3 regions of the Streptomyces sp. bgisy159 genome follow, and region 2 is predicted to be linked to each of the others. Evidence: predicted binding sites of a transcription regulator. Region 2 holds the regulator's gene; each other region holds the start of a gene.
The links. Region 2 encodes HrcA, which represses chaperone genes, less so after heat shock. Its sites were predicted from a motif close to TTNGCACTCNGNNNNNCNGAGTGCNAA; they were not measured.

Region 1 (9,530 bases), on a different contig from region 2:
TGCCCCCCGAGTCCTGCGCCCCCGTAAGCCTCTGCAGTATCGAGATCATCATACGAGCACATGTTCGCCGGGCAGCACTTCGCCCCGTCGCGCGGCGACGGGGCGAAGACGACCTACGAGGGGCCCGCTCAGTGGGCGTGGCCGTGGCCGTGGCCCGCGGCGGCGGCCGGCTCTTCCTCTTCCTTCTTCTCGACGACCAGGGTCTCGGTCGTCAGGAGGAGGGAGGCGATGGAGGCGGCGTTCTCCAGGGCGGAGCGGGTGACCTTGACCGGGTCGATGACGCCGGCCTTGACCAGGTCGCCGTACTCGCCGGTGGCGGCGTTGTAGCCGTTGCCCTTCTCCAGCTCGGCGACCTTGGAGACGATGACGTAGCCCTCCAGGCCGGCGTTCTCGGCGATCCAGCGCAGCGGCTCGACGGCGGCACGGCGGACCACGGCGACACCGGTGGCCTCGTCGCCGGTCTTGTCGAGGTTGCCCTCCAGGACCTTCACGGCGTGGACCAGCGCGGAGCCACCACCGGAGACGATGCCCTCCTCGACCGCGGCGCGGGTCGCGGAGATGGCGTCCTCCAGACGGTGCTTCTTCTCCTTCAGCTCCACCTCGGTGGCGGCGCCGACCTTGATCACGCACACGCCGCCGGCCAGCTTCGCGAGGCGCTCCTGGAGCTTCTCGCGGTCCCAGTCGGAGTCGGTGTTCTCGATCTCGGCCTTGATCTGCGCGACGCGGCCGTGCACGTCCTCGGACTTGCCGGCGCCGTCGACGATCGTGGTGTCGTCCTTGGTGACGGTGACGCGGCGGGCGCTGCCGAGCACGTCGACGCCGACCTGGTCGAGCTTGAGGCCGACCTCCTCGGAGATGACGGTGGCACCGGTGAGGACGGCCATGTCCTGCAGCATCGCCTTGCGGCGGTCGCCGAAGCCGGGGGCCTTCACGGCGACGGCGTTGAAGGTGCCGCGGATCTTGTTGACGACCAGGGTCGACAGGGCCTCGCCCTCGACGTCCTCGGCGATGATCAGCAGCGGCTTGGAGGAGTTGGTCTGGATGACCTTCTCCAGCAGCGGCAGCAGGTCGGCGATCGAGGAGATCTTGCCCTGGTTGATCAGGATGTACGGCTCGTCGAGGACGGCCTCCATGCGCTCCTGGTCCGTGACGAAGTACGGCGACAGGTAGCCCTTGTCGAAGGCCATGCCCTCGGTGAAGTCCAGCTCCAGACCGAAGGTGTTGGACTCCTCGACGGTGATGACGCCGTCCTTGCCGACCTTGTCCATGGCCTCGGCGATGAGCTCGCCGACCTGCTGGTCCTGGGCGGACAGCGCGGCCACGGCGGCGATGTCGGACTTCTCGTCGATCGGGCGGGCCGAGGCGAGCAGGTCGTCGGAGACGGCCTTGACAGCGGCGTCGATGCCCTTCTTCAGCAGCGCCGGGGAGGCACCGGCGGCGACGTTCTTCAGGCCCTCGCGGACGAGCGCCTGGGCCAGCACCGTGGCGGTGGTCGTACCGTCACCCGCGATGTCGTTGGTCTTGGTCGCCACCTCCTTGACGAGCTGGGCGCCGAGGTTCTCGTACGGGTCCTCGATCTCCACCTCGCGGGCGATGGTCACGCCGTCGTTGGTGATGGTCGGGGCGCCGAACTTCTTGTCGATGACGACGTTGCGGCCCTTCGGGCCGATCGTCACCTTGACCGTGTCGGCCAGCTTGTTGACGCCGCGCTCAAGGGCGCGACGGGCGTCCTCGTCGAACTTCAGGATCTTCGCCATGACAGCGGCAGCCCTCTCGGAAATCTTGGGCGGATAACGCGGAAAACGGGGTGGAATGGCACTGCGCCCCCGGCGCCCGGCTGATCAGTGTTCGCGGGGGGCCAGGGGCGCAGTTCGAAGCGGTTCCCCGCTTCGACGGGTACTACTTCTCGATGATCGCGAGGACGTCGCGAGCCGAGAGGACGAGGTACTCCTCGCCGTTGTACTTGACCTCGGTGCCGCCGTACTTGCTGTAGAGCACGACGTCACCGACCTTGACGTCGAGCGGCAGGCGCTCGCCGTTCTCGAAGCGGCCCGGGCCCACGGCGAGGACGGCGCCCTCCTGGGGCTTCTCCTTCGCGGTGTCCGGGATGACCAGGCCAGAGGCCGTGGTCTGCTCGGCGTCCAGCGGCTGGACCACGATGCGGTCCTCGAGCGGCTTGATGGCAACCTTGGTGCTGGCGGTCGTCACGATCCGACCTCCCCCTTCGGAGATCTCACGGGGTTGACTGTCTGAGGTGGCGACCAGGTGGATCCGTCGTCGCGGGTGCCGGACCTGCCCGTCGCTTTTTGGCACTCTCCAGTGGGGAGTGCCAGAGCCGAGACTATGACCGCGATTAGCACTCGGTCAAGCGGAGTGCCAATGCGGACCGCGCGTCGGCCGGAATGCGCCACCGGATGCCGCTCAGAAGCCGCCGGATGCCGCTCAGAAGTAGTCCTCCAGGCGCGCCACCCGCAGCCCTTCCTCCCGTACGGTCCGCAGCAGGCGGGTGGTCCGGGCGCGCAGGTCGGGGGTGGCGGGCTCGTCGGGGGCCACGGCGATGACGTCGCCGGGCAGGAGGCGGCGCGGGCCGCGGGTGAAGGTGAGGCGGCCGGCGGGCCCGGCCGAGGCGCGCCACAGCACGACCGCCGAGATCCCGCAGTCGGCGGCGGCACGGCGGGTGGCGGTGTCGTGGGCGCCGTAGGGCGGGCGCAGCAGCCGGGGGCGCACGCCGAAGCGGGACCTGAGCTTGTGCTGCTGGCCGCAGATCTCCGCGCGCTGCCCGGCGTACGGCAGGCCGCGCAGGGCGGTGTGGTCGAGGGTGTGGTTCTGCAGGCGCGCGCCGGCCGAGCGCAGCCGGGCGAACCGGGCGTAGCCGGGGCCGGTCACGCGGTCCGTGAGGAACAGGGTGACGGGGAGCCGGAGTTCGCGGACCAGGTCGAGGAAGCGGGCGTCGCGCTCGGCGGTGTCGTCGTAGGTGAGGAAGACGACCTTGTCGCGGGTGGGGACGCGGTGGACGACGGGCGGGAGGGATGCGGGGCCGGCCAGGGGGCGCGCGGCCGGCGCCGGGCCGTCGGGCCGCGCCCGCCGGGTCGTTGCTCCCCCGGGCCGCGGGGCCGTCGTTCCCGCGGGCCGCTCGACCGTCGCCCCACCCGGCCGCTGGACCGTCGCTCCCGCGGGCCGTTCGACCGGCTCGGCGGGCCGTGCGCAGCCGGCCACCGCCATGGCGGGCACCAGAGCCAGGGCCAGGGCCGTCGCCGGCCATGGCGCCGACGCGGGCAGCGGTGCCCTCACAGATAGTCCTCCAGCCGGGCCACCGCGTACCCCTTCGCCGTGACCATGTCCAGGAACCGGCGGACCATGTCGGGCATGGTGCCCTTCCAGTCGTTCCGGCCCCGGAAGTGGGTGAGGACGATGTCGCCGGGGTGGAGGTCGCGGTCCCACTCGCGGTACTCCCAGTGGTCCACGAACACCTCCTCGTCCCACAGCGGCGCGTACTTCACGCCGCACGACTTCGCGGCCCGCAGAGTGTCCTGGTTGTAGTTGCCGTAGGGCGGGCGGAAGAGGAGGGGCCGCTTGCCGTAGTGCTTCTCGATCACGTCCTGCATGCCGCAGATCTCCCGTTTCTGCCGGGCGTACGACAGCGCGGGCAGATAGGGGTGGTGCAGTGTGTGGTTGTTGAGGGTGATCCCGGCGCGCTGCATCTTCTTGAAGTAGCCGTAGTCCTCCTTGACCAGGTAGTCGGAGAGGAAGGCGGTGTACGGCACGTCCAGTTCGCGCATCATCCGCAGGAACGCGGGGTCCTTCTCGGCGCCGTCGTCGATGGTGAGGAAGACGACCTTGTCCTTGGTCGGGACGGTGGTGAAGACGGGCGGCAGACCCAGCTTCTCGTGGTCGTCGACCTCGAAGCCCTTGCGGGTGGTGATGCGCGGCTTGTGCGCGGGCGGCGCCGGGGGTGTGAGCGGGACCCGCTTGAGCCTCCAGTGCCTGGCGGCGGCGACCCGGCGGGCGTACGCGGCCTCCAGCCGGTCGGCGTACGCCGTGAGGGCCCGGCCGGGCTGCTCCTGACCGGCCTGCTGGCCCGCGGCGGGGCGGGTTCCGTCGGCGCCGTCGTCGCGCCCGCAGCCGGACACGGCGGCGACGACCGCGAGGACACCGGCCCCGCCCCGGACTCCTGCCCGCCGCAGCGTCGGCCGACTCCACCCAGGCGCACGCTTTTTATCGTTTTGTCGTACGACTCCCATGGCGCCGGATCCTCCCAGCCGGCCTCCCGTTCCCGGTTCCGACACCGCGGCCGGGGGCACGCCGTCCACCGACTGGCCCAAGGCCGTCGCGTGACCGACCGGCCGCCGCCCGACGGACGACTCGCCGCCTGACCGACAATGAGCCGGTGAACGAAGTCGATCTCGCCTCCCTTCTCACCCCCGAGGGCCGGGCCCTCCTCGACCAGGTGCGCGGCACCCGGCCCGCCGACGAGCTGGCCGTGGCGACCCGGCTGCGCCGCGACCACCCCGCCGCCCTGGTGTCGGCGGCGCTCGGCCAGGCCCGACTGCGGGAGCGGGCGGTGGCGAAGTTCGGTGCGGAGGACGCGCTCCGGATGTACTTCACGCCGAACGGGGTGGAGCAGTCGACGCGGGCCGGGGTCGCCGCGTACCGCGCGGCGCGCCTGCGGGAGCTGGGCGTACGGTCGGTCGCCGACCTGTGCTGCGGCATCGGCGGGGACGCCATCGCCCTGGCCCGGGCCGGGATCCGGGTCCTCGCCGTGGACCGGGACCCGGTGACGGCGGCGACGGCCCGGGCCAACGCCGAGGCGCTCGGGCTGGCGGAGCTGATCGAGGTCCGGGAGGCGGACGTCACGGAGGTCGACACGGCCGGCTTCGACGCCGTCTTCGTCGACCCGGCCCGGCGCGGCGGCCGGGGCCGCGTCTTCGACCCTGAGGCATACTCGCCGCCCCTGTCCTGGGCGATCGAGGCGGCCCGGACGGCCCCGCGCGCCGCGCTGAAGATCGCCCCCGGCATCCCCCACGAGACGGTCCCCGGCGACGCCGAGGCCGAGTGGATCTCCGACGGCGGGGACGTGAAGGAGGCCGTGCTGTGGTTCGGCACCGCCGCCCCGGGCACCGTCCGCGCCACCCTCCTCCCCGGCCCCCACACCCTCCTCGCCGCCGGCCTGCCCAACCCGCCGGTCCGCCCCGTCGGCCGCTACCTCTACGAGCCCGACGGGGCCGTGATCCGCGCCCACCTGGTCGCGGACGTGGCCCAGCGGCTCTCCGGCGGGCTCATCGACGAGACCATCGCCTACGTCACCGCCGACGAGCTGCGCCCCACGCCGTACGCCACCGCGTACGAGATCACCGACCACCTCCCCTTCAACGTGAAGCGGCTGAAGGCCCTGCTGAGGGAGCGGCAGGTCGGCGTCCTCACGGTGAAGAAGCGCGGCTCGGCCGTGGAGCCGGAGGAACTCCGCAAGAAGGTCAAGCCGCAGGGGCCGAACTCGGCGACGGTGTTCCTGACGCGGGTGGCCGGCGCCCCGGCGATGCTGATCGGCCGGCGCCGGTGAGGCAGCCGTCGAGGACATCAGGTCTCCCTTCACCCAGCCGACCACCGCCGCCTCGCCGCGCTCCACCGCCCGGCGGGCCGGCACGTGGCAGCTCCAGTCGTGCAAGCAACCGCAGGGATGACGAGCCGTCAGTCCCTGTCGACTCCACGCTTGGAAGGTCAGTGAGCCTTTTCCAACCTCACGCTGACGCGTGGTGAAGGACGAGGACGGCCTGGACGATCGCTGTGATGCGGTTGGTGCTGCAGCGGAGCTTCCGTAGGAGACGCCAGCCCTTCAGGGTGGCCATGGCCTGCTCGCCGAGGCAGCGGATCTTGGCGTGTGTGCTGTTGTGGCAGCGCTGCCACCGCTTGAGGCGACGGCCGCGGAAGGGCACCCGGATGGAGCCGCCGGCGCCCTGGTATGCCTTGTCGGCCCGGCACTTGAGGTGGGCGTCGGTGAGTGCTTCGACGATCCCGTGAGTGCGGGCGGCGGTCAGGTCGTGGGTGGAGCCGGGCAACGCGGGCGAGGCCCACGACAGGCGGCCGAACGGGTCGGTGAGGACTTGGATGTTCATGCCGTGCCTCTTGTGTTTGCCTGAGTAGTACGGGGCTTCGGCGGCGATCCGGTCGATCGGCAGCAGGGTGCCGTCCAGGATCACGAACGCCTTGGTCCGCGCGATGCGCATCGCCTCGGCCAGGGTGGGCGCGAGTGTGGCCAGCACATCGACGGCCTCGCGTATGTAGCGGTATGCGGTCGCGATGCCGATACCGGACCCGGCGGCGAGCCGGGCGTAGGTGTCACCACAGCGCAGACGGGCCAGGGCGAGCAGAGCCTGACGACCGGCGGTCAGACGCCGCCACCGGGTCCCGATCTCCTGCCGCCTGGCTGTCAGACGCTCGGTCAGGAACCGCAGGGTGCGACTGGACAGGTCGTTAGAGGACGGGTAGACCAGCACGCGAAACCCCTGGCGGACACGGGTGATCTTGGTCGAGAACCCGTCTACCGGGAGCTTCGTCGTTCCGCAGTTCCGTCCAACACGTGTGACTGAGCGCCTGAGTTGGCCGGTTGAGCGTTGACCGGGCAGGTGCGCCGTATCCCGTGCGGGCGCCGTCCCCGATCTACTCCACCGGCTCGCACCAGGCGGCGACGAGATCCTGGAAGCCCGAGAAACGGGTGCCAGGAACAGTCTCACCACTGAACGTCTCGCCGTTGAGCCAGCAGATGTCGAAGATGTCGGTCTCGGTGTCGAGGAGGCAGCACACACCACCGGTGGTGGCGGTGAGGTCGGTGAACACCTTCCTGACGCTCGCGGACTGCACGAACATCCGGCTCATACTCGAGGTAGCGGCTGTGAACTGCAGTGACGCAAAGTTCGGGTGCCATGCGGGGGAGAACCTGACCGTCAGGTAGATGTACCCGACCGACACCCGTCCCTGCTCGTCGACTCTGTCGGAATCGCGGAGGAAGCACTCGCGCACCGCGTCGTCGACGCCGACGACGATCGAGGTGTCCAGTTCGAGCGAGCCGCCTGCCGAACAGTCGACCGGTTCGCTCTTGAACTTCGAGGTGAACGGCACGATCAACTGCTCTCCGCCCGGCAGGGTCACCGGAAGCGGCGGCGTCTCGCGGCCTCGGGGCGCGAGCTCGGCCAGCCGGGTCAGCGCTCTTGCAACGTTCCGAGGGGGCATGAAGATCTCATAGCTGTAGTCCAGCCCCATACCGTCCCGCCTCCCCTGTCCTGAACCGTCATCCTGTCATGATCGGGATCGATCACCCAGTTGATTCCAACGTGGCTGGCTTCGTCCGGACGCAGTCGGCAACGAAGCGCTCAGTCACAACAGGCGGCCACCGCCGGCAGGTTGGAAGTGGCTCGGTGGTTGAGGCAGCCGCTGCAGGCGGCCCCACGAAGAAGATGAGGCGGGCCGCTTGTCGGCCTGCGCCTTCGATCGTTCACGGCACTCGCCCTCGGTGTTGCTTGTCCGCCACGATGCGCCAGTCCCACAGGGGGTCCGCTCGAAAACGAGCCCGCAACCTCACCAAAGGCGGCCAGCTCGCCGTGGTTCGTATCCGGCAAGCCCGGGACTCCGTGCAGAACGTCCATCAGAAGATCGCCACGCACGGCACATCGGGGTGCTCCAGCGTGATCGCCCGGAACTCCCCGATGCTCCGGCGAATCTCAGCGAGTCCCTCTTCATCGAACTCACTGTGCAATCCCGCGACACGTCCGCCCTCCGGGGGACTGAGGAGAACAACGGTAGGCAAGGCAACACGGATCTTCCTGACGGGTGCGGACGGCGGCTTCACCCCATCGCCGGGTTACTGGCCAGACCCGCCCGGACTTCGAGTGGTAGATCATTCTCGGGCATGCTCAGGTCCTGCCCGGGCATGCCTGAGAGGACCTCGCTCAGCGACCTCCCGATCTCGCGTCCCGTCAGGTCGACCAGTTCCTCGTCGAGGACGGCGAACTCCAGCGCGTCGAGAGCCCGGCGATCCGGCCAGTGAGCCAGGTCGGCGACGGCCCAGCAGCGCGCGATGACGTCTTCGGTCGGGTCCGACACGAGAGCCGCAAGACGCTCCGCGCGTGGGTCCCAGGGGAGCGGGCGGGTGTCGAGCAGGCTCTTCTGCAAGGGCGCGGGGAGCCGGTACCCGTGGTCGTGCACATAATGTTTGATCAAGACGGGTGCAGTGTATGTAAGGCCGTCGTGTGCGTAATACCGGTATTCACCGTTCCCGACTGCAGTCAAGCCGTCCACACAGAACTCACACTCGTGCTCACCCAATGTGCGACTGACCACCCGGCGAGATGCACGTTCGAACGCATCGACGACTTCCCGCGACATGGCGGGATGATTCCATCGCTGAATCCCGTTTTCCTTCCCGAGCCATCCAACACAGACCAGGGGAATCGGAAATTCCATGTACTCATAAGGCGACAGGTCGAGGCATTCCACCCTTTTAGCCATTCTCTCGTCCATAACGGGAAGGTGGCCCCAGCCGTGAGTCCGGAGCCACCTCAAGGACCGGCTGCCGACCCTTAGAGCTCGCAACACGATCTTGTTGAGGTGTCCTGGCCGGGCGTGACCGATGCGACGATTCGGCCGTTCGGGAGGGTGTGAGTACTCGGCCGTGGATCGTCGATGACGACGGCATCCCGCCGGTGGCCGGGCGCCCCGGCCGACCACGCCGCCGCCCCGATTCGCTGCTCGGGGACAAGGGATACGACTCCAACCCCACCAGCGAGGAGCTGCGCAAGCGGCGGATCCTGCCGGTGATCTCCCACAAGGGCGCCCCGAACATCAAGGGCCTGGGCAAGCTCCGCTACGTCGTCGAGCAGACCTTCGCCCTGCTCCACCAGTTCAAACGCCTCGCCGTCCGCTGGGAACGCCGAACCTTACTCCACGACGCCTTCGTCTCCTTGGCCTACGGCCTCATCTACTCGAGGCGACTGAAGAAACACCGATCATGATCGTGTCACGAGCTTTTGGCTACAACTCACACCACTCACCCAGAGGGCCGGCCGCCCGCATCTGCGTGAAGTCGTGCACCAGCTCCCACGCCCGATCGACATCCAGGACAAAGTCGCCCGTGAACACGGCGAATTCGTCCATGATCGGGACTTCGACCTCGGCACCCGAGGGCACGGTACCGTCTCCTACGAGCAGAGACATCCGCTCGGTGTCACTCATCAGGTGGACCACCGCGTGATTATCCCGGAAGGCCAGGATCAGCACCGGGAACTCCCTGTTCGGCGACCGAACCTCGAGGTACCCCTGGCCACAGGAACGCAGGTCGTTGAAGCGATCTGACAGATCCTTCACCTCTGAACGTCTCTCAACCGGATGGAAGAGTCCAGATTCCGGCGACGTCGCCGCCCACATCACGCTCATCCAGCCCTCTTCCCCACGCAAGCCGTCGCCCACGATCCAGAGCCACGTTCCCACGCTCCACCACGACAGGACTACTGGGACTGGGCAGCGTGATCGTGTTACGAGCT
Region 2 (9,530 bases):
GCCCCGAGGACGGGCCGCAGACGCGCTTCCTGTCGCTGCTGTACGGCGAACTCGTGCCGTTCGCGGACGGCGGCGTCCGCTGCACCCTCGCCTCCGCCGGCCACCCCCTGCCGCTGATCCTCGGGCCGGACGGCGAGGTCCGTACCGCGGCCCGGCCGCAGACCCTGCTCGGCGTCGTCGAGGACGTGACGTACACCAGCGAGAGCGTGCTGCTGCGGCCCGGCGACAGCCTGCTGTGCGTCACCGACGGCGTCACCGAGCGGCGCTGCGGCTCGCGTCAGTTCGACGACGGCGACGGCCTCGCCCACGCGCTCGCCGCCTGCGCGGGCCTCGACGCCGACCGGATCGCCGAGCGGATCCGGAGCCTGGTGCACGACTTCGGGCGGCGCCCGCCGGAGGACGACCTCGCCCTGCTGGTGCTCCAGGCCGAGCGGACGCCCGCGACCCGGTAGCCGGCCGCGTGCGGGACAATGGAACGCATGCCCTCCGCACTCCCCGACGGCGAGCCCGTCCCCGCCGACGGCGCGCTGCCCGCGACCGCGCTCGCCGGGTCCGCCGACCGGCCTCTCGGCTTCTACCTGCACGTCCCGTACTGCGCGACCCGCTGCGGCTACTGCGACTTCAACACCTACACCGCGACCGAGCTGCGCGGTACCGGCGGTGTCCTCGCCTCCCGGGACAACTACGCCGACACCCTGATCGACGAGGTCCGCCTCGCCCGCAAGGTCCTCGGCGACGACCCGCGCGAGGTCCGCACGGTGTTCGTGGGCGGCGGGACGCCGACGCTGCTGGCCGCCGGCGACCTCGTGCGGATGCTGGGGGCGATCCGCGAGGAGTTCGGCCTGGCGCCCGACGCGGAGATCACCACGGAGGCGAACCCCGAGTCGGTCGACCCGTCGTACCTGGCCGCGCTCCGCGAGGGCGGCTTCAACCGCGTCTCCTTCGGCATGCAGAGCGCCAAGCGGCACGTGCTGCGGGTGCTCGACCGCACGCACACGCCGGGGCGGCCCGAGGCATGCGTCGTGGAGGCGCGGGCGGCGGGTTTCGAGCACGTCAATCTCGACCTGATCTACGGCACCCCGGGGGAGAGCGACGACGACTGGCGGGAGTCTCTGGAGGCGGCGCTCGGCGCCGGCCCGGACCACATCTCGGCGTACGCGCTGATCGTCGAGGAGGGCACCCAGCTGGCCCGACGGATCCGGCGCGGCGAGATACCGGCGACCGACGACGACGTCCACGCCGACCGCTATCTGCTCGCGGAGTCCGTGCTGTCGGCGGCGGGCTACGACTGGTACGAGGTCTCCAACTGGGCCACCTCCGAACCGGCCCGCTGCCTCCACAACGAGCTGTACTGGCGCGGCGCCGACTGGTGGGGCGCGGGCCCCGGCGCGCACTCGCACGTGGGCGGGGTGCGCTGGTGGAACGTGAAGCACCCGGGGGCGTACGCGGCGGCGCTGGCCGCCGGACGGTCGCCCGGGGCGGGCCGCGAACTGCTCTCGGCGGAGGACCGCCGCGTCGAACGCGTCCTGCTGGAACTGCGGCTGCGGGAGGGAGCCCCGCTGGACCTGCTGCGCGAGGCGGGCCTCGCGGCCGCGCGGCGGGCACTGGACGAAGGGCTGCTGGAGAGCGGTCCGTACGAGGAGGGGCGGGCCGTGCTGACCCTGCGGGGGCGGCTGCTGGCGGACGCGGTGGTACGGGACCTCGTGGACTGATCACTCGGGTGAGTGAATCAGTGCGGAGCGCCGGTTCGATCCCTAACCTGGTTCGTAGGCTGCCGCCAAAAGTACGCGGCGGATGTGGAGGGCCACGGAGATGACCGCTGTGGACGAGCGTGGGATGACCAAGTACTTCGAGGAGCTTGAGCCTCCCGAGGGCGTCAGGGTCGAGCTTCTCCGGGGGGAAATCGTGATGATGGCTGCTCTCGATCTGGTGCACAACCGGATCGTGGCGGACGTGCAGGACCAGATTCCGCGCAAGCCCTGGGAACGACTCCAGACGACGGACCTGGACATCATCGACGAGGCCAGCGAGCCCATTCCGGACCTCGTGGTACTGGAACGTGGTGTGGCTCCGGACTCAGGGAACCTCGTGCCGTCCCAGATGGTCACATTGGTGGTCGAGGTGGTCTCGAAGACGAGCGTCGACCGGGACTACGGGATCAAGCGATCTATCTACGCAGCAGGCAGAATCCCTGCCTACCTGATCATCGACCCGATCATGGCTCACTGCGTTCTCCTCACCGACCCCATCGGCGACGGAGATCAAGCCGACTATCGCGGGCAGTGGATCACGAAGTTCGGTGACCCCGTGTTGCTCGAACTGCTCGGTGTGGAACTGGACACGAGCGAGTTCGGAACCTTCACCGGGGTTCGGCGTCACCGGCTGCCGTGACGAAGTCGATCAGTTCCTCCACCCTCCCCAGCAGCTCCGGCTCCAGGTCCTTGTAGGAGCCGACCCTCTTCAGGATCGCCTGCCACACCGCGCCCGTGTTGCCGGACGGCCACCCCAGCGCCCGGCACACCCCCGTCTTCCAGTCCTGGCCGTGCGGCACCTTCGGCCAGCCCGGGATCCCCACGGCCGACGGCTTCACCGCCTCCCAGATGTCGATGTACGGGTGGCCCACCACCAGCGCGTGCTCGCTCGTCACCGACCGCGCGATGCGCCACTCCTTCGAACCCGGCACCAAGTGGTCCACCAGCACACCGAGGCGGGCGTCCGGGCCGGGGGCGAACTCGGCCACGATCGACGGGAGGTCGTCCACGCCCTCCAGGTACTCCACGACCACGCCCTCGACGCGCAGGTCATCGCCCCACACCTTCTCGACCAGCTCGGCGTCGTGGCGCCCCTCCACGTAGATGCGGCCGGCGCGGGCCACCCGGGCGCGGGCGCCGGGGACGGCCACCGAGCCGGACGCGGTGCGGGCGGGACGGGCCGGCGCCGCGGACGGCGGCCGCACGAGCGTCACCGCCCGCCCCTCCAGCAGGAACCCGCGTGGCTCCAGTGGGAACACCCGGTGCTTGCCGAAGCGGTCCTCCAGGGTCACCGTGCCCGCCTCGCAGCGGATCACCGCGCCGCAGAAACCGGTCCCGGGCTCCTCCACCACCAGGCCCGGCTCCGCCGGGACCTCGGGGACGGGCTGCTGCTTCTTCCACGGGGGAGTGAGATCGGAGGCGTACTGGCGCATTCGGACGACGATAGGAGAAGCCGGCGGCCGGCGCTCAGGACACGCCGAAACGAGTCGCGAGCGCGTCCCGCTGCGCCCGGACGAACGCCGCGTCCACCACCGCCCCGTGACCCGGCACGTACACCGCGTCCTCACCGCCCAGTTTCAGCAGCCGGTCCAGCGCGGCCGGCCACTGCCCCGGCAGCGCGTCCGGCCCGGCCTGCGGCTCACCGGACTCCTCGACCAGGTCGCCGCAGAACACCACCTCCCGCTCGCCGGGGACCAGCACCGCCAGGTCGTGCGCGGTGTGCCCGGGCCCCACGTTCGCCAGCAGCACCTGGCAGTCGCCCCCCAGGCCCAGCGTCCACTCGCCGGACACCAGATGCCGGGGCCGGACCACGGCGTCGGCGGCCTCCTCGGCCAGCGCCGGGTCCAGCCCCTGCCGCACCGCGTCCGAGCGCAGTTCCTCGGCGTGCGCCAGCACCGCGTCCACCCCGACCGCCCCGAACACCTCCGCGCCCGCGAACGCGGCCGCCCCGAGCACATGATCGAAGTGGGGGTGCGTCAGCGCGATATGGGTCACACGACGGCCGGCGAGTTCCTCCGCCTCGTACCGCAGCCGCGCCCCCTCGGCCAGGCTGGCCCCCGGGTCGATCAGCAGCGCCGCGTCCGCCCCGACGACCAGCCCCGCCGTGCAGTCCCAGACCGGGAGCCGGCACCGCCCCACCCCGGCCGCGAGGCGTTCCCAGCCCAGCTCTTCCCAAGTCACCGTCATACCGGGACGCTATCCGTAAGACCCGTACGAGGGGACCGACCTTGCCCAGTGCGCACCCCACCGCCGTACACTGGGCCGGGGAACGCTGGCACTCACCCGCGAAGAGTGCCAGGCGAGACGTCAAGGGACAGCGACCGCTGGAGGTGTGCGCGCGATGCTGAGTGAACGAAGGCTCCAGGTGCTGCGTGCCATCGTCCAGGACTACGTGGGCACCGAGGAGCCGGTCGGTTCCAAGGCGCTGACCGAGCGCCACAACCTCGGCGTCTCCCCGGCCACGGTCCGCAACGACATGGCCGCCCTGGAGGACGAGGGGTACATCGCCCAGCCGCACACCAGCGCCGGGCGGATCCCCACCGACAAGGGCTACCGGCTGTTCGTCGACAAATTGGCCGGCGTCAAGCCGATGACCGGTCCCGAGCGGCGGGCGATCCAGAACTTCCTCGACGGCGCCGTCGACCTCGACGACGTCGTGGCGCGCACCGTGCGGCTGCTCGCGCAGCTGACCCGGCAGGTCGCCGTCGTGCAGTACCCGTCGCTCAGCCGGTCCACGGTGCGGCACGTGGAACTGCTGGCGCTGGCCCCCGCACGGCTGATGCTGGTCCTCATCACCGACACCGGCCGGGTCGAGCAGCGGGTGATCGACTGCCCGGCGCCGTTCGGCGAGGCGTCCCTGGCGGATCTGCGGGCGCGGCTGAACAGCCGGGTCGCCGGCCGCCGCTTCACGGACGTGCCGCGTCTCGTGGAGGACCTGCCCGACGCCTTCGAGGCGGAGGACCGCAGCACTGTCTCGGCGGTGCTCTCCACCCTGCTGGAGACCCTCGTCGAGGAGAACGAAGAGCGGCTGATGATCGGCGGAACCGCCAATCTGACCCGCTTCGGACATGACTTTCCCCTCACCATCCGACCCGTCCTGGAAGCGCTGGAGGAGCAGGTCGTCCTCCTGAAGCTGCTGGGCGAGGCGGGGGATTCGGGCATGACCGTGCGCATCGGGCACGAGAACGCCTACGAGGGACTCAACTCCACCTCGGTGGTGTCGGTGGGCTACGGTTCGGGCGGCGAGGCGGTTGCCAAGCTCGGCGTGGTCGGACCGACCCGCATGGACTACCCGGGAACGATGGGAGCGGTACGCGCAGTGGCACGGTACGTCGGACAGATCCTGGCGGAGTCGTAAGTGGCCACGGACTACTACGCCGTTCTCGGCGTGCGCCGCGACGCGTCGCAGGATGAGATCAAGAAGGCGTTCCGGCGGCTCGCTCGCGAGCTGCATCCGGACGTCAACCCCGATCCGAAGACCCAGGAGCGGTTCAAGGAGATCAACGCCGCCTACGAGGTGCTCTCGGACCCGCAGAAGAAGCAGGTCTACGACCTCGGCGGCGACCCGCTCTCGCAGGCCGGCGGAGGCGGCGCGGGCGGCTTCGGCGCCGGCGGCTTCGGCAACTTCTCGGACATCATGGACGCGTTCTTCGGCACGGCGTCGCAGCGCGGCCCGAGGTCGCGGACGCGGCGCGGCCAGGACGCGATGATCCGGCTGGAGGTCGACCTCGACGAGGCGGCCTTCGGCACCACCAAGGACATCCAGGTCGACACGGCGATCGTCTGCACCACGTGCAGCGGCGAGGGCGCGGCGCCCGGCACCTCCGCCCAGACGTGTGACATGTGCCGCGGCCGCGGCGAGGTGTCCCAGGTGACCCGGTCCTTCCTGGGCCAGGTCATGACCTCCCGCCCCTGCCCCCAGTGCCAGGGCTTCGGCACCGTCGTGCCGACGCCGTGCCCCGAGTGCGCGGGCGACGGCCGGGTACGCTCCCGCCGCACCCTCACGGTCAAGATCCCGGCCGGTGTCGACAACGGCACCCGGATCCAGCTGGCCGGCGAGGGCGAGGTCGGCCCCGGCGGCGGTCCCGCCGGCGACCTGTACGTCGAGATCCACGAGCTGCCCCACTCGACCTTCCAGCGGCGCGGCGACGATCTGCACTGCACGGTGACCATCCCGATGACCGCGGCCGCCCTCGGCACCAAGGTGCCGCTGGAGACCCTGGACGGCATGGAGGAGGTCGACATCCGGCCCGGCACCCAGTCCGGCCAGTCGATCCCGCTGCACAACCGGGGCGTCACCCATCTGCGGGGCGGCGGGCGCGGCGACCTCATCGTCCACGTCGAGGTGCAGACCCCGACCAAGCTCGACCCCGAGCAGGAGCGCCTGCTGCGCGAACTGGCGAAACTGCGCGGCGAGGAACGCCCCCAGGGGCAGTTCCAGCCCGGTCAGCAGGGGCTGTTCTCGCGGCTGAAGGACGCCTTCAACGGCCGCTGAGGCGGCTCGCGACCAGTGGACCACGCCATCGGAAGCCCGGGTTCGGTGTTGTCCGGAGGACGTGACAACATGCCGTCATGTCCTCCGCACTGACCGATCTGTTCCCCCTGCCGATCGTGCAGGCACCGATGGCGGGCGGTGTCTCCGTGCCTCCGCTCGCCGCCGCTGTCAGTGAGGCGGGCGGACTGGGGTTCCTGGCGGCCGGGTACAAGACGGCCGACGGCATGTACCAGGAGATCAAGCGGCTGCGAGGACTCACCGGCAGGCCCTTCGGCGTGAACCTCTTCGTGCCCCAGCCGGAGTTCGCCGAGACCGGGTCACTGGAGCTCTACGCCCACCAGCTCGCCGGCGAGGCCGGCTGGTACGAGACCGGGCTGGGCGACCCGGACAGCGGACGGGACGACGGCTACGACGCCAAGCTGGCCGTCCTGCTCGACGACCCGGTGCCGGTGGCCTCCTTCCACTTCGGCGTGCCGAGCCCCGAGGCGCTGGCCGCGCTGCGCCGCGCCGGCACCGTCACCCTGGTGAGCGCCACCACCGCCGAGGAGGCCCTCGCCGTGGAGCGGGCCGGCGCCGACGCGGTGATCGTGCAGGGCGTGGAGGCCGGCGGCCACCAGGGCACCCACCGGGACCTCCCCGAGAACGACGGCGCCGGCATCGGGCTGCTCGCCCTGCTCGCCCAGGTCCGGGAGACCGTCCGGCTGCCCCTCGTCGCCGCCGGCGGCATCATGCGGGGCAGCCAGATCGCCGCCGTCCTCGCCGCCGGCGCGAGCGCCGCCCAGCTGGGCACCGCGTTCCTCGCCACCCCCGAGTCCGGCGCCGCCCCGGCGCACAAGCAGGCGCTGACCAACCCCCTGTTCACCCGGACCGAACTGACCCGGGCCTTCTCCGGGCGCCTGGCGCGCTCCCTGGTCAACCGGTTCGTGCGCGAGCACGGCCCGTACGCGCCCGCCGCCTACCCGGAGGTCCACCACCTCACCGCGCCGCTGCGGAAGGCCGCCGCCAAGGCGGACGACCCGCAGGGCATGGCGCTGTGGGCGGGCCAGGGCCACCGGATGGCCCGCGACCTGCCCGCCGGGCGGCTGGTCGAGGTGCTGGCGGACGAACTCGCCGCGGCCCGGACAGCGTTGTCGTACTACGAGGAGGAACGATGACGGCACCCGTCTTCGTGGTCGAGACCCTGCGCCCGTCGGACCTGCCCGGAGGGGAGTACGTCCTCGACGGGCCCGAGGGGCGGCACGCCGTCTCCGTCAAGCGGCTCAGGCCCGGCGAGGACGTCGTTCTCACCGACGGGCAGGGCCACTGGGCGCAGGGTGTCGTCAAGGCCGCCGAGGGCAAGGACCGCCTGGTCGTCATGGACCTGGCGAGCATCGACGAGGAGCCGCCGCCGCGGCCCCGGCTCACCGTCGTCCAGGCCCTGCCCAAGGGCGACCGCGGCGAACTCGCCGTCGAGACCATGACCGAGGTCGGCGTCGACGCCATCGTGCCGTGGGCCGCCTCGCGCTGCATCACCCAGTGGAAGGGCGAGCGCGGGCTGAAGGCGCTCGGGAAGTGGCGGGCCACCGCCCGCGAGGCGGGCAAGCAGGCACGCCGGGTGCGCTTTCCCGAGGTCGCCGACGCGGCCACCACCAAGCAGGTCGCGGCGCTGCTCGCCGACGCGGACTTCGCCGCCGTCCTGCACGAGAGCGGCGAGCAGCCCCTGGCGACCGCCGCACTGCCCGCCGACGGCGACATCGTGCTGGTCGTCGGGCCCGAAGGGGGTGTCGCGCCGGAGGAGCTGGCGCTGTTCGCCCAGGCCGGGGCCCACCCGTACCGGCTGGGCCCCAGCGTCCTGCGCACCTCGACGGCCGGCACGGCCGCCGCCGCCCTGCTGCTCGGCCGCACCGGACGCTGGTCCTGAACCGGCGCGGACCTCTGCCGTGCCGGGGCCCCTGCCGTGCGGGGACCACCGTCCGCCGGGACCCCTGCCCCGCCGGGGCCACCGCCTGCCGGGGCCACCGCCCGCTGTGCCCCTGCCGCGCGGCTCCGCCGACGGTCGGGTGCGCGTCGCCCGTCAACGACGGGCCGCGCACGCGGCGCCCGGCCTCAACGACCGGCCGCGCGCGCCGCGCCCGGCCTCAGCGACCCGCAGGGGAATCCGGCGGAACCGCGGGAGGGGGTGCCGCGCGGCTGACCGCGACTGCCTCGAACAACTCCCAGCCGTCGTACGCCCCGCCCTCGGCGAGCAGCCCGCGCCGGGCCGCCTCGTCGACGAACGCCGCGACGACGCCAGGCTCATGGAGATTGAGGTACCGCCCCTCCTCGTCCACCGCGAGGCCCGACGGCAGATACCCCCCGCCCACCGCCCGCCCCTCACCGGTGACGAACACCAGCCGGGTGCGCACTCCGTCCAGGATCAGCGTGAGTACGTCCCGGCAGGCCTCACCGTCGGTGTGCCGGTGGCGCAGCGACCACAGACAGACGGTGTCCGGGGCCACGGTGAGCCGGCGCAGACTGCTCTTCTTCCGCATGGGGCCACGCTAGGGCCTGGCGGGAAAGTCCCTTCCGCGTCGCGGCGCGTGGCCGCATGTCGTCTTCCGGGCCGGGAACACCCGTGGCAGGCTGCCGTGCATGAGGGCGCTTCGCAGACGGACGCGCGGGGTACGGCTGGCCGGCGCGGCGGGTGTGGTGGTGCTGGGCGTCGGCGGGGCCGTCGCCTGTGAGCCGGGCGGCGGGCTCGGCGCGGCCTCCGTGGCGTACACCACCGACCGGGCCGCCACCCACGAGATCGAGCAACACCACGTGAAGGTGCAGTGGTTGACCTGCACCGCGCGGTACGGCGACGGCGGGGACGCGACGGCTTCGGCCGGCGAGCGGGGCATCGCCTCCGTGGACTGCGAGGGCCGGACCGGCGACGGCAAGGACATCACCGTCAAGGGACGGGTCACCCGTGCCGTCGACGGGGCCTGTGTGCGCGGTGACCTCACCGCCGAGGTGGGCGACCGGCAGCTGTTCAAGGTGAGCGGTCTCGGCGACTGCGGCTCCCGCAGCCCCTCCCCGGTCGAACCCCCGGGCACCGGGCGGCCGAACGACCCGGGGCGTCCCACCGTCACCGTCACCACCACCGTGTGGTGCCCGGGTGATCCGCGCTGCCCCGTCCAGGGCAAGTGACCGGCCCGGCGGCCACCACGCTGCCGCGCCAAGTGATCGAAACCCCTGTCCGAAGGCCGGACGGGTGCATAGGGTTGATCGGGTGACACAGTCCTCGACGACCGCCGCATACCTCCGGTTCCCCCACCCGCACG
Region 3 (9,530 bases), on a different contig from region 2:
CGGTCGGCAACCCGGCCTCCGTCCTCGGCGAGCTGCAGACCAAGGCGATCACGGCGGACAGCAAGGTGTCGGACTGAACCGCTGGGTTACGGTCGGGGCATGGAGCAACGGGAGCGGGCGATTCTCGGCCTGGAGCGGCGCGGCTTCTCCGGGCCCGGCGCGAAGGAGCGGGCGATCCGCGAGGAGCTGGGACTGTCGCCGGTGCGCTACTACCAGCTGCTGAACGCGCTCCTGGACGACCCCGAGGCGCTGGCCGAGGACCCGGTGACCGTCAACCGGCTGCGCAGGGTGCGCGAGGCCCGCCGCTCGGAGCGGTGACACCGCTAGGGTCGTCGTATGGGAACCCACGAGACGCACTCCACGGAACCCCTTCCCGCTCCGCGCACCCCCGCCGGCCGGGACGCGCTCGAAACGATCCTGCGCAAGCCCGGCGAGACCCTGGTCGCCCTCGACTTCGACGGGACGCTCGCGCCCATCGTCGAGGACCCGGAGCGGGCGCGGGCGCACGCCGACGCCGTGCCCGCGCTGGCCGCCCTCGCGCCCCGGGTGGCGTCCGTCGCCGTGGTCACCGGGCGCCCCGCCGAGGTGGCCGTACGGTACGGCGGATTCGCCGGGGTCAGTGGTCTGGACCACCTGGCCGTGCTGGGGCACTACGGCGCCGAACGGTGGGACGCGCGCACCGGCGAGGTGAGCGCGCCGGAGCCGCACCCGGGCGTCGCCGCCGCGCGGGGCGAGCTGCCCGGGCTGCTGGAGCGGTCCGGCCGGTCCGGGCTCTGGGTGGAGGAGAAGGGGCGGGCCGTCGCCGTGCACACCCGCCGGGCCGCGGACCCGCAGGGCGCCTTCGAGGCGCTGCGCGGGCCGCTGGACGCCCTCGCCGCCCGGCACGGACTGGTCCTCGAACCGGGGCGCATGGTCCTTGAGCTGCGCCCGCCCGGCATGGACAAGGGCGTGGCGCTGACGGCGTACGTACGGGAGACCGGCGCCCGGGCCGTCCTCTACGCGGGAGACGACCTCGGTGACCTGCCCGCCTTCGCCGCCGTGGAGGAACTCCGCTCCGAGGGGGTCCCCGGGCTGCTGGTGTGCAGCGGCAGCGCCGAGGTCACCGAGCTGGCGGACCGGGCCGACCTCGTCGTGCCCGGCCCGCAGGGCGTCGTACGGCTGCTGCGGGCGCTGGCCGCTCAGCTCGCCGGCTGAGCCCGCAGCGCGGTCAGCTGGTCCAGGAACCACTGCGCCGGCGGCAGCGCGGTCGCCGCTTCCGCCAAGCGCTTGGAGCGCTCGGCGCGCTCCTCCGGGGACAGGGTGAGCGCCTCGTGCAGGGCGCGGGCGGTGCCCGTCACGTCGTAGGGGTTCACCCCGATCGCGTCCTCGCCCAGCTCCTCGTACGCCCCCGCCTCCCGGGACAGCACCAGGGCGCAGCCGTCGTCGGCCAGCAGCGGCACCTCCTTGGCGACCAGGTTCATGCCGTCCCGGATCGGGTTCACCAGGGCCACGTCGGCGAGCCGGTAGGCGGCCAGGGAGCGCGCGAAGTCGTCCTTGACGTGCAGCACCACCGGGGTCCAGCCGGGGGTTCCGTAGCGGGCGTTGACCTCGTCGGCGACCCGCTGCACCTCGGCCGTGTAGGCGCGGTAGACCTCCAGGTCCTGCCGGGAGGGGTAGGCGAAGGCGACGTGCACCACGCGCTCGCGCCACTCGGGGTGGTCCGCCAGCAGCTGGGCGTAGGCCAGCAGCCCGCGCACGATGTTCTTCGACAGCTCGGTCCGGTCGACCCGGACGACCGTCCTGCGGCCGGGGCCGATCTCCTCGCGCAGGGCCGCCATCCGCTCCGCCACATCGGGCCGGTGGGCTCGCTCGCGCAGGAAGTCGGCGTCCGCGCCGAGCCCGTGCACCCCGATCCGGGTGGTGCCGACGCCGCCGACGACGGCGTCGCAGCACGCGGTGAACGCGTCCGCCCAGCGCCGGGTCAGGAAGCCCAGCCGGTCCGCGCCGAGCATGCCGGTCAGCAGCTGCCGGGCGATGTCGTCGGGCAGCATCCGGAAGTACTCGGGCGGCGCCCAGGGCGTGTGCGAGAAGTGGCCGATCCGCAGGTCGGGGCGCAGCTCGCGCAGCATCCCCGGGACCAGGGTCAGGTGGTAGTCCTGGACGAGCACCGACGCGCCCTCGGCGGCCTCCTCGGCCAGTGCCTCGGCGAAGGCGCGGTTGTACGTCTCGTACGACGCCCACTGCCGCCGGAACTCCGCGTCGAAGACCGGCTCCAGCGGGGTCTGGTACAGCATGTGGTGGACGAACCAGAGCACCGAGTTGGCGATGCCGTTGTAGGCGTCGGCGTGCACGTCGGCCGGGATGTCCAGCATCCGGGTGCCCGGCTCGGCGACCCCGTGCCGCACCGCCTCCCGGTCACCGTCGGACAGGGCCGAGCAGACCCACAGGGCCCCGGCGTCCGAGCCGATGGCGGACAGGCCCGAGACCAGTCCGCCGCCGCCGCGCTTGGCGGTCAGTGATCCGTCCGTCTCCCGTGTGTACGAGACCGGGCCGCGGTTGGAGGCGACCAGGACCTGGGCAGCACCGTGCGTGGAAGCCATACGCCACAACCTAGCCCGCCCGGTAAACGCTCAAACGTACGGTTCCACTCGACCCGTTGTGAACATTGTGTGAAGAGGGGATGATGTGCCGCGCACATGCCATGCGTGGCAAGGAGCGCGTGGCGCGCACGGCCGGGGGTGGGCATTCGTGATCGATTTCCGCAGACGTCTCCTGGGCGACCGCAGAGCCACCGGGCTCGCCGCGCTGTTCGCCGCGTCCGTACTCGCCCTGGCCGGCTGCGAGGGCGGTGACGACGGCGCGGCGGCGGACACGAGCGTCACCCAGGTGGCCGTCACGGACAGCCCCGCCGGCCCCACGCCCGAGCCCTCACCGACCCGCGCGGAGCCCACGCCGCCCCCGACCCCCACCCCGGCTCCCGCCCTCGCCACGCTCGCCGACCACACCGGGCAGGCCGTCGGGAAGGCCGCCGCCGACGCGAAGGCCGCCGGTCTGGCGTACGCCGTGTACCTCCAGGGCACCGGTGCCCCGCTCGGCGGCGGCGGCCGGACCGCCTCCTCCTGGGGCGCGGCCGAGAAGGTCTGCGAGCAGATCGACGATCCCGACGACGCCGCCGCCTCCTTCGACGTGGCCTTCGTCGTCGCGCGGGACGGCCGTGACTGCTCCGGCCGGCTGCTGCACACGCCCACCCCGACCCCGCGGGCGGCGCAGACCTCCGGCGGCTCGTCGGGCGGCTCGTCCGGCGGGTCCTCCGGCGGCACGTCCGGTACCGACAAGAGCTGCGCCATCACCAGCCCCGCCGGGAACTGCTACGCCGACGGCCAGTTCTGCGCCAAGCGGCACCACGGGCTGAGCACCTACGGCAGGGGCGGCGAGTACCTCACCTGCGAGCAGGACTCCTCCGGCACCTGGCGCTGGTCGGACGGGCATCCGGGCTGACGGGTATCCGGGCTGACGGGTATCCGGGCTGACTGTCCGGGCCGACGTGCCCCCGCGCCGACGGGCCGCCCGTCGGCCCGGGGCGCCGCCCGTCACGCCACCTTGCGGGCCGCGTACTCCGCGATCTCCACCATCGGCGGCCGCTCCTCCGTGTCCACGGAGTACGTCCGCGGCTCGAACCCCTCATCGGTGCGCTCGAACTGCGTGAGGGAGGGCCGGACGAGGTGGCCGCGGGCCAGCCGCAGCTGGGCGGTGCGGTAGATGGCCGCCGCCATCCGGCCGAGGGCCTGGCCGTCCTGGTGGCGGTGGATGCGCACCCCCAGGTCGACCTGGGCGAGCGCGTCCAGGCCCACCAGGTGCAGGGCGTCGACCAGCATGCCCAGCTCCACCCCGTAGCCCACCGGGAACGGCAGCTGTTCCAGCAGGGAGCGGCGGGCCGCGTACTCGCCGCCCAGCGGCTGCACGAACCCGGCCAGCTGCGGCCAGTGCATGTTCAGCAGCGGGCGGGCCATCAGCTCGGTGACCCGGCCGCCCTGCCCCGCCGCCCCGGCCAGCGGACGGTCGTACATGCCCTTGACCAGGGCGACACCGGGTTCGGTGAGCAGCGGGCCGACGATGCCGGTGACGAAGTCGGAGGAGAACTCCCTGAGGTCCGCGTCGACGAAGCACACGATGTCCCCGCCGGTCACCAGCAGGGAGCGCCAGAGCACCTCGCCCTTGCCGGGCAGGGCGGGCAGGCGGGGCAGGATGTCGTCGCGGTGGACGACCCGGGCGCCCGCGGCGGCGGCCACCTCGGAGGTGCGGTCGGTCGACCCGGAGTCGACGACCACGATCTCGTCGACGAGCGGGATCTGCTGCATGAGGTCGTGGCGGATCACGGCGACGATGTCGCCGACGGTCTCCTCCTCGTTCAGCGCGGGCAGCACGACGGAGACCGTCTGGCCGGTCGCGCGCTTGGCGGCCAGGACGCGGTGCGGCGGGCGGTCGCTCACGGACCAGGAGCGGGTGGTCAGCCAGCGCTCGACTTCTTCCAGCACGCCTGCGGCTCCTCACGGTGTCTCGGCGGTGTCCGCGGGTGTCTCGCGGTTCGGACGACTATCTCAACTGTCCTGGTCGTCGGTTACAGTCTTGAACAACGCTGATGACCATCGCATGTCGGGGGTTGTTGCGCTTACAACTACATACCGCTCATCCAGAGGGGCAGAGGGATACGGCCCGATGAAGCCCCGGCAACCCTCCAGTCGGTTCCCGTCACGTCGGCGTGGCGAGGCTCCCGGCTAGGGAAGGTGCCAAATCCGTCTCACGGCGAGATGCGTCGTGAGGAAGATGAGGAGAAAGGGCCTCGCCTCACATGGCTGTGCAGACAGTTGCAAACTCCGGCAATCCCACCGTCGACCTCGGTCCCGCCGCGGCCCTGAGCTGTCGCGAGTGCGGTCACCGCGTCCCCCTCGGCCCGGTCTTCGCGTGCCAGGAGTGTTTCGGCCCGCTGGAGATCGCCTACGACTTCTCCTCCTACGACACGGAGGAACTGCGCAAGCGGATCGAGGCCGGACCCGCCAACATCTGGCGCTACGCCCCGCTGCTCCCGGTCCCCGCCGACGTCGCCGACAAGCCCAACCTGAACCCGGGCTGGACCAAGCTGGTCAAGGCCGACAACCTGGCGCGCGAACTGGGCGTCACCGGCGGGCTGTACATCAAGGACGACTCCGGCAACCCGACGCACTCGTTCAAGGACCGCGTGGTCGCACAGGCGCTGGAGGCCGCGCGCGCCTTCGGCTTCACCACCCTGTCGTGCTCCTCCACCGGCAACCTCGCCGGTGCCGTCGGCGCCGCCGCCGCCCGGGCCGGCTTCCGCTCCTGCGTGTTCATCCCGCACGACCTGGAGCAGGGCAAGGTCGTCATGGCCGCGGTCTACGGCGGCGAGCTCGTCGGCATCGAGGGCAACTACGACGACGTGAACCGCTTCTGCTCCGAGCTGATCGGCGACCCGGCCGGCGAGGGCTGGGGCTTCGTCAACGTCAACCTGCGGCCCTACTACGCCGAGGGGTCCAAGACCCTGGCCTACGAGATCTGCGAGCAGCTCGGCTGGCGGCTCCCGGACCAGATCGTCGTCCCCATCGCCTCCGGCTCGCAGCTCACGAAGATCGACAAGGGTCTGCAGGAGCTGATCGGGCTGGGGCTGGTCGAGGACCGGCCGTACAAGATCTTCGGCGCGCAGGCGCTCGGCTGCTCGCCGGTCTCCACCGCGTTCAAGGCCGGCCACGACGTCGTACGCCCGCAGAAGCCGGACACCATCGCCAAGTCCCTGGCGATCGGCAACCCCGCCGACGGGCCGTACGTGCTGGACATCGCGCGCCGGACCGGTGGCGCCGTGGAGGACGTCACCGACGAGCAGGTCGTGGACGCGATCAAGGTGCTGGCCCGGACCGAGGGCATCTTCGCGGAGACCGCCGGCGGTGTGACGGTCGGCGTGACGAGGAAGCTGATCGAGAACGGCGTGCTCGACCCGGCGAAGACCACGGTCGTCCTGAACACCGGAGACGGCCTGAAGACCCTCGACGCGGTGGCCGGCACCGGCCTCACCGCCACCATCCGCCCGAACCTGGACTCCTTCCGAGAGGCTGGCCTCGCATGAGCGTGACCGTTCGCATCCCCACCATCCTGCGCACCTACACCGGTGGGCGGGCCGAGGTGCCGGCCGAGGGCGCGACCCTCGCCGACGTCATCGCCGACCTGGAGAAGAACCACACGGGGATCGCCGCGCGCGTGCTGGACGACCAGGGCAAGCTGCGCCGTTTCGTGAACGTGTACGTGAACGACGACGACGTCCGTTTCGAGCAGGGCCTGGCCACCGCGACCCCCGACGGCGCGGGAGTCTCCATCATTCCGGCGGTCGCCGGCGGCTGATCATTACCTTCGGTAATCACGGTTACCGAGCGTTCATGGAATTGCCTCCTCCGTGAGAGAAACGGAGGGGGCAATTCTATGTGATTGAGCGCGGTAGAGTTGGGGAACGTGGTCCCGGCCGACGAGCCGGGAGCCGCGTGTTTCTGCCGCGCTGCCGTCGAGAAGCAGCCAAAGTGCGCCTTGCATTCGCGGCATTTGTTCCTTTTGTGGGGCCCGACTTGGCCTGAATTCCGCCTATTCGCCCCCTCTTTCCGGGCTTGGTGCGTCCAGATTTCTCGTCCGATTGACCTGTTGCAGACGGCAGTTGGACAGATACATTCAGCCGCGGTCGACGCGTTCCGGCGCACGCCCCCGACGACTGGGGGGTGAGGTCTGACCCGGATCCGCGAAGTGTGGATCTGTGCAAGGGCCAGTAATAGGGGAGTTAGGCATGGCTCAGGGCACCGTCAAGTGGTTCAACGCGGAGAAGGGGTACGGCTTCATCGCGGTCGACGGTGGTGCGGACGTCTTCGTCCACTACAGCGCGATCCAGATGGACGGCTACCGCACCCTGGAAGAGGGCCAGCGGGTCGAGTTCGAGATCTCGCAGGGCCAGAAGGGCCCGCAGGCCGACATGGTTCGCGTCACCGCCTGAACGTCCTTTTCGCCGAAGGGCCCGCACCCGTCCCGGGTGCGGGCCCTTCGTCCTGTCCGTCCCCGGCTGATCCCCGTTCCTCCCCCCTGGAGGCGCTTGCACTCGACGGTGCCGAGTGCTAATCATTGGCGTTAGCACTCTGAAGGTGAGAGTGACAGCGAAGGACCGGGTCGGTGAGGCCCGCAGGCCGGGTGGGGCAAGGAACCACGAGGCCCGCGAGCCGTCCGTCGCGGGCGCGGGCGCGGTCCGAAGGAATCACCCCCAGTCCTGGAGGGACCACTTCACATGGCCAAGATCATCGCGTTCGACGAAGAGGCGCGGCGCGGCCTTGAGCGCGGCATGAACCAGCTCGCGGACGCCGTCAAGGTGACCCTCGGCCCCAAGGGTCGCAACGTCGTCCTGGAGAAGAAGTGGGGCGCCCCCACGATCACCAACGACGGTGTCTCCATCGCCAAGGAGATCGAGCTGGAGGACCCGTACGAGAAGATCGGCGCCGAGCTGGTCAAGGAAGTCGCCAAGAAGACGGACGACGTCGCCGGTGACGGTACGACCACCGCCACCGTCCTCGCCCAGGCGCTGGTCCGCGAGGGTCTGCGCAACGTGGCCGCCGGCGCCAACCCGATGGCCCTCAAGCGGGGTATCGAGAAGGCCGTCGAGGCCGTCTCCGCCGCCCTGCTGGAGCAGGCGAAGGATGTCGAGACCAAGGAGCAGATCGCCTCCACGGCCTCCATCTCCGCCGCCGACACCCAGATCGGCGAGCTGATCGCCGAGGCCATGGACAAGGTCGGCAAGGAAGGCGTCATCACCGTCGAGGAGTCGCAGACCTTCGGTCTGGAGCTCGAGCTCACCGAGGGCATGCGCTTCGACAAGGGCTACATCTCCGCCTACTTCGCGACCGACATGGAGCGTATGGAGGCCGTCCTCGACGACCCGTACATCCTCATCGCGAACTCCAAGATCTCCAACGTCAAGGACCTGCTCCCGCTGCTGGAGAAGGTCATGCAGTCGGGCAAGCCGCTGCTGATCATCGCCGAGGACGTCGAGGGCGAGGCCCTGTCGACCCTGGTCGTGAACAAGATCCGCGGCACCTTCAAGTCCGTCGCGGTCAAGGCCCCGGGCTTCGGCGACCGCCGCAAGGCGATGCTGAACGACATCGCCATCCTCACCGGCGGCGAGGTCATCTCCGAGGAGGTCGGTCTCAAGCTCGAGAACACGAGCCTCGACCTGCTGGGCAAGGCCCGCAAGGTCGTCATCACCAAGGACGAGACCACCATCGTCGACGGCGCCGGCTCCTCCGAGCAGGTGCAGGGCCGCGTGAACCAGATCCGCGCCGAGATCGAGAACAGCGACTCCGACTATGACCGCGAGAAGCTGCAGGAGCGCCTGGCGAAGCTCGCCGGCGGTGTCGCGGTCATCAAGGCCGGCGCCGCCACCGAGGTGGAGCTCAAGGAGCGCAAGCACCGCATCGAGGACGCCGTGCGCAACGCCAAGGCGGCCGTCGAGGAGGGCATCGTCGCCGGTGGTGGCGTGGCCCTGCTGCAGGCCTCCCAGGTCTTCGAGAAGCTGGAGCTGGACGGTGACGAGGCGACCGGCGCCAACGCCGTGAAGCTCGCGCTGGAGGCCCCGCTGAAGCAGATCGCCGTCAACGGTGGTCTCGAGGGCGGCGTCGTCGTGGAGAAGGTCCGCAACCTCCAGGTCGGCCACGGCCTGAACGCCGCGACCGGCGAGTACGTCGACATGATCGCCGAGGGCATCATCGACCCGGCCAAGGTGACGCGCTCCGCGCTGCAGAACGCCGCCTCCATCGCGGCCCTGTTCCTCACCACCGAGGCCGTCATCGCCGACAAGCCGGAGAAGGCCGCGGCCCCGGCCGGCGGCGGCATGCCGGGCGGTGACATGGACTTCTGATCGACCTCAGGGTTGATCGACCGTCCAGCGGACCGAGGGCGGCACTCCTTGCGCGGCAGGGGGTGCCGCCCTCGGGCGTGTCCGGAGTCACAGACGGGGCGGACGGGGAATGCGCGGCGGGGTATCGGCAGTTGCTTCATCAGGTGCAACGATGCGTATGCACATACCAGCTGGTCGATCCGAGGAGTCCCCGTGACCGCCACCACCGCCGAGTCCGCCGCGTCCCGCGCGGCCGAGCTGCTCTCCCGTCCCGTCGAGATCAACGGGATGACCGTCCCGAACCGCATCGTGATGGCGCCGATGACGCGGATGTTCTCCCCGGGCGGTGTCCCCGGTGAGGACGTGCGGTCCTACTACGCCCGCCGGGCCGCCGCCGGGGTCGGGCTGATCGTCACCGAGGGGACCTACGTCGGGCACGAGTCGGCCGGCGACCAGGACCGGGTGCCCCGGTTCCACGGGGAGGAGCAGCTGGCCGGCTGGGCGAAGGTCGCCGACGCGGTGCACGCGGCCGGCGGGAAGATCGTGCCCCAGCTGTGGCACATCGGCATGGTCCGCGAGACCGGCAGGCCCCCCTACGCCGACGCGCCCGCCGTCGGCCCCTCCG

Region 1: a site for HrcA is predicted at 2,354-2,380, ahead of groES (co-chaperone GroES). Genes of this name have one in related genera too.
Region 3: a site for HrcA is predicted at 7,114-7,140, ahead of groL (chaperonin GroEL). Genes of this name have one in related genera too.

Annotation. Positions count from the first base shown of each region.
Region 1 covers NZ_JBYIQX010000002.1:137,702-147,231, forward strand. The annotation lists gene groL (chaperonin GroEL) at 129-1,757, opposite strand; gene groES (co-chaperone GroES) at 1,900-2,208, opposite strand; gene AC3ET3_RS02615 (polysaccharide deacetylase family protein) at 2,443-3,222, opposite strand; gene AC3ET3_RS02620 (polysaccharide deacetylase family protein) at 3,288-4,241, opposite strand; gene AC3ET3_RS02625 (THUMP-like domain-containing protein) at 4,370-5,557, shown strand; gene AC3ET3_RS02630 (transposase family protein) at 5,736-6,491, opposite strand; gene AC3ET3_RS02635 (hypothetical protein) at 6,655-7,254, opposite strand; gene AC3ET3_RS02640 (DUF7919 family protein) at 7,837-8,511, opposite strand; gene AC3ET3_RS02645 (transposase) at 8,649-9,002, shown strand; gene AC3ET3_RS02650 (hypothetical protein) at 9,022-9,423, opposite strand.
Region 2 covers NZ_JBYIQX010000022.1:62,280-71,809, forward strand. The annotation lists gene AC3ET3_RS21495 (SpoIIE family protein phosphatase) at 1-452, shown strand, start outside; gene hemW (radical SAM family heme chaperone HemW) at 480-1,712, shown strand; gene AC3ET3_RS21505 (Uma2 family endonuclease) at 1,813-2,391, shown strand; gene AC3ET3_RS21510 (DUF3097 domain-containing protein) at 2,360-3,184, opposite strand; gene AC3ET3_RS21515 (MBL fold metallo-hydrolase) at 3,219-3,938, opposite strand; gene hrcA (heat-inducible transcriptional repressor HrcA) at 4,093-5,109, shown strand; gene dnaJ (molecular chaperone DnaJ) at 5,110-6,246, shown strand; gene AC3ET3_RS21530 (nitronate monooxygenase) at 6,324-7,400, shown strand; gene AC3ET3_RS21535 (16S rRNA (uracil(1498)-N(3))-methyltransferase) at 7,397-8,146, shown strand; gene AC3ET3_RS21540 (hypothetical protein) at 8,364-8,756, opposite strand; gene AC3ET3_RS21545 (hypothetical protein) at 8,857-9,396, shown strand; gene AC3ET3_RS21550 (S41 family peptidase) at 9,479-9,530, shown strand, end outside.
Region 3 covers NZ_JBYIQX010000011.1:39,903-49,432, forward strand. The annotation lists gene AC3ET3_RS13500 (extracellular solute-binding protein) at 1-77, shown strand, start outside; gene AC3ET3_RS13505 (DUF3263 domain-containing protein) at 100-318, shown strand; gene otsB (trehalose-phosphatase) at 337-1,194, shown strand; gene AC3ET3_RS13515 (alpha,alpha-trehalose-phosphate synthase (UDP-forming)) at 1,179-2,579, opposite strand; gene AC3ET3_RS13520 (hypothetical protein) at 2,728-3,477, shown strand; gene AC3ET3_RS13525 (glucosyl-3-phosphoglycerate synthase) at 3,570-4,514, opposite strand; SAM riboswitch class I at 4,663-4,810, shown strand; gene thrC (threonine synthase) at 4,829-6,112, shown strand; gene AC3ET3_RS13535 (MoaD/ThiS family protein) at 6,109-6,384, shown strand; gene AC3ET3_RS13540 (cold-shock protein) at 6,815-7,018, shown strand; gene groL (chaperonin GroEL) at 7,304-8,926, shown strand; gene AC3ET3_RS13550 (NADH:flavin oxidoreductase) at 9,119-9,530, shown strand, end outside.